2 regions of the Serratia entomophila genome follow, and region 1 is predicted to be linked to the other one. Evidence: predicted binding sites of a transcription regulator. Region 1 holds the regulator's gene; the other holds the start of a gene.

What was found. The regulator PurR, encoded in region 1, represses purine synthesis genes. The targets are predictions, from matches to a motif close to CANGCAAACGTTTGCNTG.
Region 2: a site for PurR is predicted at 3,616-3,633, ahead of KHA73_RS21440 (NCS2 family permease). Genes of this name have one in related genera too.

The regions. Positions count from the first base shown of each region.
Region 1 covers NZ_CP082787.1:2,275,088-2,280,289, reverse strand. Annotated here, with positions in the region: gene gloA (lactoylglutathione lyase) at 1-10, shown strand, start outside; gene rnt (ribonuclease T) at 88-771, shown strand; gene KHA73_RS11195 (Grx4 family monothiol glutaredoxin) at 841-1,188, opposite strand; gene KHA73_RS11190 (C40 family peptidase) at 1,604-2,422, shown strand; gene cydH (cytochrome bd-I oxidase subunit CydH) at 2,566-2,655, opposite strand; gene purR (HTH-type transcriptional repressor PurR) at 2,980-4,005, shown strand; gene punR (DNA-binding transcriptional activator PunR) at 4,002-4,946, opposite strand; gene punC (purine nucleoside transporter PunC) at 5,070-5,202, shown strand, end outside.
Region 2 covers NZ_CP082787.1:4,463,598-4,468,799, reverse strand. Annotated here, with positions in the region: gene KHA73_RS21470 (3-oxoacyl-ACP reductase family protein) at 1-295, opposite strand, end outside; gene KHA73_RS21465 (LysR family transcriptional regulator) at 424-1,341, shown strand; gene bhsA (multiple stress resistance protein BhsA) at 1,398-1,658, opposite strand; gene KHA73_RS21455 (lipocalin-like domain-containing protein) at 1,866-2,309, shown strand; gene KHA73_RS21450 (glutathione S-transferase family protein) at 2,306-2,974, shown strand; gene KHA73_RS21445 (VOC family protein) at 3,021-3,422, shown strand; gene KHA73_RS21440 (NCS2 family permease) at 3,773-5,134, shown strand.

The DNA of each region.
Region 1 (5,202 bases):
CGGCAAGTAAGGCTACCCCAGGGCGCAGCGGCGCCCTTCTTTTTATCCCGTGATAAGCGCCTGCAACCGGGCGCAAAATTTGCCATAATGCGCGCTGCATTCGATGAAGATAAGAAACTGATGGCCGAAAAAAGTGATCTTAACGCCCTGAGTGGTCGTTTTCGTGGGTTTTATCCCGTAGTAATAGATATTGAAACCGCCGGTTTTAATGCCAAAACCGACGCGTTGCTGGAAATTGCCGCCGTCACGCTGAAAATGGACGAGGACGGCTGGCTGCAGCGGGATGAAACCCTGCACTTTCACGTTGAGCCTTTTGAAGGCGCCAACCTGCAACCGGAGGCGCTGGCGTTCAACGGCATCGATCCGCACAACCCGCTGCGCGGCGCGGTCAGCGAATATGACGCGCTGCACGCCATTTTCAAAGCGGTGCGCAAAGGCATCAAGGATCGCGGCTGCAACCGGGCCATTATCGTGGCGCACAACGCCAACTTCGATCACAGCTTCCTGATGGCCGCCGCCGAGCGCGCCAGCCTGAAGCGCAACCCGTTCCACCCGTTCGCCACCTTCGATACCGCGGCGCTGAGCGGGCTGGTGCTGGGCCAAACGGTGCTGGCGAAAGCCTGTATCGCCGCCGGCATGCCATTTGACAGCAGCCAGGCGCATTCGGCGCTGTACGACACCGAGCAAACCGCCCTGCTGTTTTGCGAGCTGGTCAACCGCTGGAAACGCCTCGGCGGCTGGCCGCTGGCCGCCGGCGACCTCGACGACTGACAAAAAAATCGGGCGGCCCAGTCTGCACTGGCGCCGCCCGATATGCGATGGCAACAAGCCGCCGGCCGATTAAGGCTGTTGGTCTTCCTGCTCTTTGTATTTCTCTGCGGTTTCTTTGATCAGCTGCTGCAGTTCCCCGCGCTGATACATCTCGATGATAATATCGCAGCCGCCGACCAATTCGCCGTCAACCCACAGCTGTGGAAACGTCGGCCAGTTGGCGTACTTAGGCAGCTCGGCGCGGATGTCCGGGTTTTGCAAAATATCAACGTAGGCAAAGCGCTCGCCACAGGCGGACAGCGCCTGAACCGCCTGTGCGGAAAAACCGCAGTTTGGCAGCTTTGGCGAGCCTTTCATGTACAGCAGAATCGGGTTCTCAGCAATCTGGTGCTGAATTTTTTCAATCGTCGTCGTCATTTATTGCTTCCTCAGGCCACATCTCATGGCTACAACATGCATCACACGGGCTATTGTAGCGGCTGGAACAGCCGCAAGAAAACGCCATCTTTTGCAAGGGCATTCACCCGCCGCCGATCGCGCTTCACCGGCAACGCCATTCCGGTTAAAACATACGCTCAGAATAACATTTTTAATCCGACCATTTCACTAATATATTTTGGCGGCCCAACCGCCCGCTTTATAATATCCACGGAAACGAGGTGATGTTTTTTTATACATCAACAGGTTGATTTTAAACCAAAAAAAATGCTATTAACTTTTTCTCACAATATGGATTATCATTTATGAGTTCTTCGCTGTTTTATATGGCGAAATTCGGGAATACTGTGACTCTTTCGATATCCGTTTCGGGGCCAAGGTTGGTGACATCGACATGCGTTTAATTCTTACGCTTTTTGTGCTGTTATTTACGCAGCTATTCTTCAATTTGGCGCACGCTGCGCCACAGGCGCGTGTTGCCGCCGAGCAGCGCAAGAGCCATGTTAATGAAGCACGGCCGGATGACCGCAAAAAAAAGAAAGCGGTAAAGGCCGGCAAAAAAGCCAAAGTCACGGCAAGCGAGAAAAAAACCAAGATCGCCAAGGCCAAACCCGAGAAAACCGCTAAAAAGATTGTCAGCGCCAAGTCGAAAGCCAAACCCCAGAAAATCGCCAAGATCAAAGTCACCCCACCGAAAAAGGGCTACAAAAAAGGCTACGGTCGCCACCGCGAAGCCGGTATGGCAACCGCCAAACTGGTGCTCGATGATAAGCCGCTGAAGCTTAGCCCGGCGCATAAAAAACGCTATCAGCACGCCAAACAAACTGCCATGGCCAAGCTGATGGATCAGATGGGCAAGCCTTATCGTTGGGGCGGCAGCTCGCCGCGCACCGGCTTTGACTGCAGCGGCCTGATTTATTACGCCTATAAGGACGTGGTAAAAATCAAGATGCCGCGCACCGCCAATGAGATGTATCACCTGCGCGACGCCGCGCCGATCAAGAAAAACGAACTGGAAAGCGGCGACCTGGTGTTCTTCCGCATCAACAACCGCGGCGTGGCCGATCATGTCGGCGTTTACCTCGGCAACGGCAAGTTTATCCAGTCTCCGCGTACCGGCGAAGAGATCCGCATCAGCCAGCTCGACAACGACTACTGGCAGAACCACTACATCGGCGCCCGCCGGGTAGTGACGCCGAAAACCATCCGCTAATACCAGGCTGGCGCGATACGCGACCGAAATGCCTGGAGAACCTCCGGGCGTTGGCGTACCGGACCTGTGCTGCAGAAAAACGCGGATAACCGCCGGGGAGAGCGACGAGGCGCAGCAAGCTGCGCCTTTTTAATGCCGGGGATTCAGTTCAACGCGGCGGTGAAGCTGAAGGCAATGATCACGGCCAGCGCACACAGGGTGGTGAACAGCGACATCTTCAGATCGGTATCCATTACTACTCCTTCTCAGATAGGCTTTCCCAAGGATAAAAGGCGCACAATTAGTACGTCAAATCATTTTCCCACAGTTCGCCAATAAAATCTTGTTATCATTTCCCTGTTTATAATACCGATTACCTCTTCCCCTTTTGCTCAATATGCGACAAAATTCGCAGTTCACAACTGCGTACCGGCAACAATGCCCCTCCTGACCAAGCGCTGACGACTTCAATACACTAAAAACTCAGTTTTCGCTTCTCTGGAGGAGGATCTACGCAGGCAAACGATTAACATCACACTTACATGCTGCAACATGTAAGTTCAGGAGTCATTTCTTACATGGCAACGATTAAAGATGTGGCCAAACGCGCTGGCGTTTCCACCACCACCGTTTCGCACGTCATCAATAAGACTCGTTTCGTCGCCGAAGAGACCAAAGCGGCCGTGTGGGCCGCAATCAAAGAACTGCATTACTCACCGAGCGCCGTAGCGCGCAGCCTGAAGGTCAATCACACCAAGTCGATCGGCCTGCTGGCCACCTCGAGCGAGGCGCCCTACTTTGCCGAAGTGATTGAGGCGGTGGAAAACAGCTGCTACAGCAAGGGCTATACGCTGATCCTGTGCAACTCGCACAACAACCTGGACAAGCAGCGCGCCTACCTGGCGATGCTGGCGCAAAAACGCGTCGACGGGCTGCTGGTGATGTGCTCGGAATACCCGGACCAACTGCTGGGCATGCTGGAAGACTACCGCAATATCCCAATGGTGGTGATGGACTGGGGCGCGGCGCGCGGTGACTTTACCGACACCATCATCGATAACGCCTTCGAAGGCGGCTACCTGGCCGGCCGTTATCTGATCGAACGCGGCCATCGCGATATCGGCGCCATTCCCGGCCAGCTGGCGCGCAACACCGGCGGCGGCCGCCATCAGGGCTTCCTGAAGGCGATGCAGGAAGCCAATATCGAGGTGCGCGACGAATGGATAGTCCAGGGCGACTTCGAACCGGAATCCGGTTACAAGGCGATGCATCAGATCCTGTCGCAAAAACAGCGCCCGACCGCGGTGTTCTGCGGCGGCGACATCATGGCGATGGGCGCCATCTGCGCCGCCGACGAATTGGGCCTGCGGGTGCCGCAGGATATTTCGGTGATCGGCTACGACAACGTGCGCAACGCCCGCTACTTCACCCCGGCGCTGACCACTATCCACCAGCCCAAGGAGCGTTTGGGCGAAATGGCCTTCACCATGCTGCTGGATCGCATCATCAGCAAGCGCGAAGAGTCGCAGGTGATAGAGGTGCATCCGAAGCTGATCGAGCGCCGTTCGGTCGCCGACGGTCCGTTCATCGACTACCGCCGCTAATCGCCGCTGCCGGGAGCCCGCGCGGCTTCCGGCAGCGTTTCACCCAGCCACTCTTGGTTCAGGGTTTCACTGTCCCCCAGATATTCCAGCAGCCAGGCCATCGCCGGTGAGGGTTTATCCTGCTGCCAGGTCAGGCAGCAGGGGCTGGCGGGAAACGGCTGCTGCAGCTGCAGCGCCACCAGTTCGCCCCGCTGCACCAACGGCAAAACCCGGTGGGCCGGCATCATGCCGACGCACAGCCCGGCGCACAGGCAATCCAGCGCCGAAACCCAATCCGGCACCACCAGCCGCCGCTGGTTATCCAGCGTCCAGGTTACGCGCTTCGGCAGGTTGCGCGAGGTATCTTCCAGGCACAGCGAGGGATAGGGCCGCAGCTGGTCGTCATGCAGCGGGCCGGCCAACTGCGCCAGCGGGTGCCCTGGGCTGGCCACGCACAGCCAGTTCATATACCCCATATCGCGGAAGGCAAAACCGCCGCCGACCGGCACCGCGCGCGTCGCACCGATCGCCATCTCCGCCCGCCCATCGACCAGCGCATCCCACACGCCGTTGAATACCTCCGGCTGAACCTGCAGTTCCACGTCGGGAAAGTGCCGATAAAAGTCCAGCACCAGCTGGCGGCAGCGCTGCGGTTTGACGATGATGTCCACCGCGATGTTCAGCTGGCCGCGCCAGCCGTTGGCCACCTGCTGGCACTGCCGGCGGGTGTCGAGCATTTTTTTGATGACAACCCGCGCATCCTTGATAAACAGCGCGCCGGCCGGCGTCAGCTCCACGTCGCGATGGCGCCGCTCGAACAGCGGCACCGCCAGCCACTGCTCCAGCTGGCGCACCGTATAGCTGACCGCCGACGGCACCCGGTGCAGCTCCTGCGCCGCCGCGCTGAAACTGCCGGTGCGCGCCACTGCGTCCACCACTTCCAGAGAGTATTCAGACCACATTGTCTTGCCTTCAATTTTTTTAACAGCACTTTGCAAATATTACCGTTTCACAAGCAGAGATCCAGCCGGATACACTTGCCGGCGCTAAAAACCTGCGACAACAAAATATTAACGAGAAATACCATGCGAAATTCCTTTGGCTTTATGTTCTATCTCGCCGGCCTGAGTATGCTGGGTTATCTGGCGACCGACATGTACCTGCCCGCCTTCGGCGCCATGCGGGAAGAGCTGCAAATTTCCGCCGGCGCCATCAGCG
Region 2 (5,202 bases), 2.2 Mb from region 1:
TGAACACCCCGGCGTTATTCACCAGAATGTCCAATTTGCCGAAGCTGCCCGCCGCCTGGCGCACCGCCTGCTGCACCGCCGCCGCATCGGTGCTGTCGGCCCTGATGGCGAGTGCTTTGCCGCCGGCGGCGGTGATTTCGTTCGCCACAGCGTCGGCCCGTTCGGCGGAGGCGGCGTAGGTAAAGGCGACCGCGGCGCCTTCGCGCGCCAGCCGTTTGACGATGGCGGCGCCGATGCCGCGTGAGCCGCCCTGAACGAATGCGACTTTGCCCTGCAGAGGATGTGTTGCTGACATGATGTTTCTCCAGAATGTATGAGGTTAAAAAATCTACCGGACCAGTATCGGAGAAATGCATGCAGGCCACTAGCCGTAAATGGCTATAATCAGCTTAAACCAAAGGTTTTAAATCGACAGGAGAGACCATGCTGGGCCATCTGGAATGTTTCGTCAGCAGCGCGGAAAACGGCAGCTTTTCCGCCGCGGGCCGCAAGCTGGGCATCAGCCCGGCGGCGGTGGGCAAAAACGTCACCAGGCTGGAGACGCTGGTTGGCGTGCGGCTGTTTCAGCGCAATACCCGCAAGCTGATCCTTACCGAGGAAGGGGAGCGTTTCCTGCTGGAGGTAAGCGGCGGTCTGCTGTCGATCCAGTGCGCATTGAAAGGGCTGAGCAGCGGCGGCGGCGTGGCGGCCGGCACGCTGAAGGTCAGTATGGGCACCACCTTCGGCCTGCATTTTGTGTTGCCGATGCTGCCGGACTTTTTGGCGCGCTATCCGGCGATCGTTCCCGACTGGCATTTCGACAATCGCCAGGTGGATTTGATTGGCGATCACTTCGACGCCGCGATCGGCGGCGGCATCGAGCTGGCCCAGGGCATGATCGCGCGGGAGCTGGCGCCGGCGCACGGGGTGCTGGTGGCCTCGGCGGAGTATCTGCGCACCCTGCCGCCGCTGCGGCAGCCGGAACAGCTGGCGCAGCATGCGGGCATTTTCATCCGTTCGCCACAAACCGGGCGCATTCGCAACTTGCCGCTGCGCAATGCGGAAAACGAACAGCGGGCGCCGGCGATGGCGATAAAGATGACGGTGAACGAACCGGATGCGGCGGCGCGGGCGGCGGAAATGGGGCTGGGCATCGCGCTGATCGGCATACCGAACGCCTTGCCCTATCTGGAAAGCGGCCGGCTGGTGCGGGTGTTGCACGGCTGGTATGTCGATCGCGGCAGCGTGTACCTCTATTTTCCCACCACCAAATTCCTGCCGACCAAAACCCGGGTGTTCGTCGATCACATTACCGAACAGTTTCGCCTGCAGAAGCTGGCGGCGCGCTTTGACGCCCGCTAAAACGAGAAAAGCCCCTATGCGGGGCTTCTTTCTTCCGTCAGCTGGCTGTCTGACGATCAGTTGAAGATTTCTGCGGTGCCGTACAGTTTGTTCTGGCCGCCGGCGGCGACGATGCGGTAAGCGCTGGCACCGGAAGCAGCGGCTTTGCTGGCCAGTTCATTTTCCAGCGCGCTCAGGTTGTCGGCGCCGCTGACGGAAACTACGCCGATTTTCTGGGCGTTGGCGGCAGGCTGGCTGCTTGGCAGGTCAGCGGCGACGCTGGCGAAAGAAGCGGTGGTCAGCAGCAGAGCGGTAGCAAAAATTTTGACGTTTTTCATGATTCAATCCTCAGGGTATTTGTCAGATGAGAGGCCGTTATCTCTCGATGTGTTAAATAATAGACCGCCGCATGCAGAGAGAAAATCGGAGAGTTTTGAGTATCTCTGTCAAATAAATTGATTTATTTTTGAGCGGCGTCAGCCCGGCTGGCGTGCTGCAAAAATCGCCACTACCCTGTAAGGAGGGTCCTTACAGGAGCAAGCAGCATGTCAGTCAACGCGTTTATCGGCAGCTGGTCGCTGGTGTCTTCCGTGTTTAAAGGTGAAGACGGCAAGATAAATTACCCGCTGGGCGAGCAGGTGGTGGGCCGCATCAGTTACGAAGCCAACGGCACCATGGCGGCGCAGCTCTACGGCGCCACCCGCCCGCGCTTTGCCGCCGACGATCTGGCGCAGGGCACCGAACGGGAGATCCACGCCGCCTTTATCAATATGATTTGTTACTTTGGCCGCTATCAGGTGGATGAGAGCGACCAGCGGGTGGTGCACCAGGTTGAAGGCAGTTCGTTCCCCAACTGGATCGGCAGCCGGCAGGTGCGCTTCTACAGTTTCATCGGCGACCGGCTTATGCTGCGCACCGTGCCGCTGCAAATCGGCAACGGCGTGCAGATCGGCGAGCTGGTGTGGCAACGGATAGGGGCCGCTTCATGATCACCGTTCATCATCTGAATAACTCGCGCTCGCAGCGCATCCTGTGGTTTTTGGAGGAGCTGGGCGCGCCCTATCAGGTGCAGCGTTACCAGCGCGATCCGCAGACCATGCTGGCGCCGCCGGCGCTGAAAAACATCCATCCGCTGGGCAAATCGCCGGTGATTGTCGACGGCGATCTGACGTTGGCGGAGTCCGGCGCCATCATCGAATACCTGCAGGAGGCCTACGACGCGCAGGGGCTGTTTATGCCCACCGACTACCATGCCCGCCAGCAGTACCGTTACTGGCTGCACTATGCCGAGGGTTCGTTGATGCCGCTGCTGGTGATGAAGCTGGTGTTCAGCCGGCTGGGCCAGCCGCCGATCCCCTGGCTGCTGCGGCCGGTGGCTGGCGCGATCGGCAAGGGCGTGCAGCGCGAGCACCTCGACAAACAGATAGCGACGCACGCGGAATATCTTGAACAGCACCTGAACAAGGGCACCTGGTTTGTCGGCAACGAATTCAGCGCGGCGGATATCCAGATGAGCTTCCCGCTGGAGGCGATGGCGGCGCGCGGCGCGCTGGACGATTGCCCGAAGCTGCGCGGCTACCTGCAGCGCATTCACGCTCGCCCGGCCTATCAGCGTGCGCTGGAGCAGGGCGGCCCCTACGAGCTGCTGAGCTAGAGGATGGGCTATACTCGATGAGGTCACTCTTCATCGGAGGTAGCCCATGGCTACGCAAATTTTTGTTAACCTGCCGGTTGACGATCTGCCTGCATCCAAGACGTTTTTCACCCGGTTGGGCTTTAGTTTCAACGCACAGTTTACCGACGATACCGCCGCCTGCATGGTAGTCAGCGACAGCATCTACGTGATGCTGCTGACCCACGCCAAGTTCAGGATGTTCACCCCCAATCCGATCGGCGACGCCAGAAAGGCCACCGAGGTATTGCTTTGCCTGTCGCAGCCCAGCCGGGCGGCGGTGGATGACATGGTGCGCAAGGCGATCGCCGCCGGCGGCAATACCTACAATCAGCCGCAGGACTACGGCGTTATGTACGGCCACGGTTTTCAGGATCTGGACGGCCATATCTGGGAACTGATGTATATGGAAGCGCCACAGGCGCAGTAAGCGCGATCGCCTCCGGCCCGGGGGCGATCCCATCTGATTTCCCTATGTGACAAACCCCGCTTTTTCGACAATGATTGATCCCAGCGCCTTTCTGCATGATTTGCCGCGATCTTTAGTTGATCCGACGGTATGGAAGGCTGGATAATCGTTTGCCTTGAATAAACCACCATAAATCACCCGCATCACGCGCTGCGAGTTAAACGTTTGCCTTTTTGCGCCAGGCCGATTGGCCGCGCCGCTGAAGGGCAGGGAAGCGAACGTGACGGAAACGATTCCGTGGCGACCAGGCGCGGGCGGGATTACAGGCCTGTTGCAACGGGCCGATAATGAAACACAGGGGACAGCAACATATGTCGAATTCTCAAGCGAACAACGCCGTAAAACCAAAAGGCGGGCTTGACGGTTACTTTAATATTTCCGCGCGCGGCAGCACCGTGCGTCAGGAGGTGGTGGCGGGGCTGACCACCTTCCTGGCGATGGTTTACTCGGTGATCGTGGTGCCGAGCATGTTGGGCAAGGCGGGGTTCCCGCCGGCGGCGGTGTTCGTCTCCACCTGCCTGGTGGCCGGCCTGGGCTCGCTGTTGATGGGGCTGTGGGCCAACCTGCCGATGGCCATCGGCTGCGCCATTTCCCTGACCGCCTTCACCGCGTTCAGCCTGGTGCTGGGCCAGCACATCAGCATACCGGTGGCGCTGGGCGCGGTCTTCCTGATGGGCGTGCTGTTCACCGTTATCTCGGTCACCGGCATCCGCGCCTGGATCCTGCGTAACCTGCCGATGGGCGTAGCGCACGGCACCGGTATCGGCATCGGTCTGTTCCTGTTGCTGATCGCCGCCAACGGCGTCGGCCTGGTGGTGAAGAACCCGCTGGACGGCCTGCCGGTGGCGCTGGGCGCCTTTACCTCCTTCCCGGTGGTGATGACGCTGCTCGGGCTGGCGGTGATTTTCGGCCTGGAGAAACTGCGGGTGCCCGGCGGCATCCTGCTGGTGATTATCGCCATTTCGATTATCGGCCTGATCTTCGATCCGGCGGTGAAATACCAGGGGCTGTTCGCCATGCCAAGCCTGGCGGACGCCAACGGCAATTCGCTGATCTTCAGCCTGGACATCATGGGCGCGCTGCAGCCGGTGGTGCTGCCGAGCGTGCTGGCGCTGGTGATGACCGCGGTGTTCGACGCCACCGGCACCATCCGCGCGGTGGCCGGGCAGGCCAACCTGTTGGATAAAGACGGCCAGATCATCAACGGCGGCAAGGCGCTGACTTCAGACTCCCTGAGCAGCATCTTCTCCGGCCTGGTGGGCGCTGCGCCCGCCGCGGTGTATATCGAGTCCGCCGCAGGCACGGCGGCGGGCGGCAAGACCGGCCTGACCGCCACCGTGGTCGGCCTGCTGTTCCTGCTCATTCTGTTCCTGTCGCCGCTGGCCTACCTGGTGCCGGTCTATGCCACCGCACCGGCGCTGATGTACGTCGGCCTGCTGATGCTGAGCAACGTCACCAAGCTGGACTTCAACGATTTCGTCGACGCCATGGCCGGCCTGTTGTGCGCGGTGTTCATCGTGCTGACCTGCAACATCGTTACCGGCATCATGCTGGGCTTCAGCTCGTTGGTTATCGGCCGCATCTTCTCCGGTGAATGGCGCAAGCTGAACATCGGCACCGTACTGATCGCGCTGGCGCTGGTGGGGTTCTATGCCGGCGGCTGGGCGATTTAACCGCCCGCTGTTTTCCCCCGCCCGTCGGGCGGGGGAATGTCGACCGCCGTTCTTTCTTCAGATAAGTC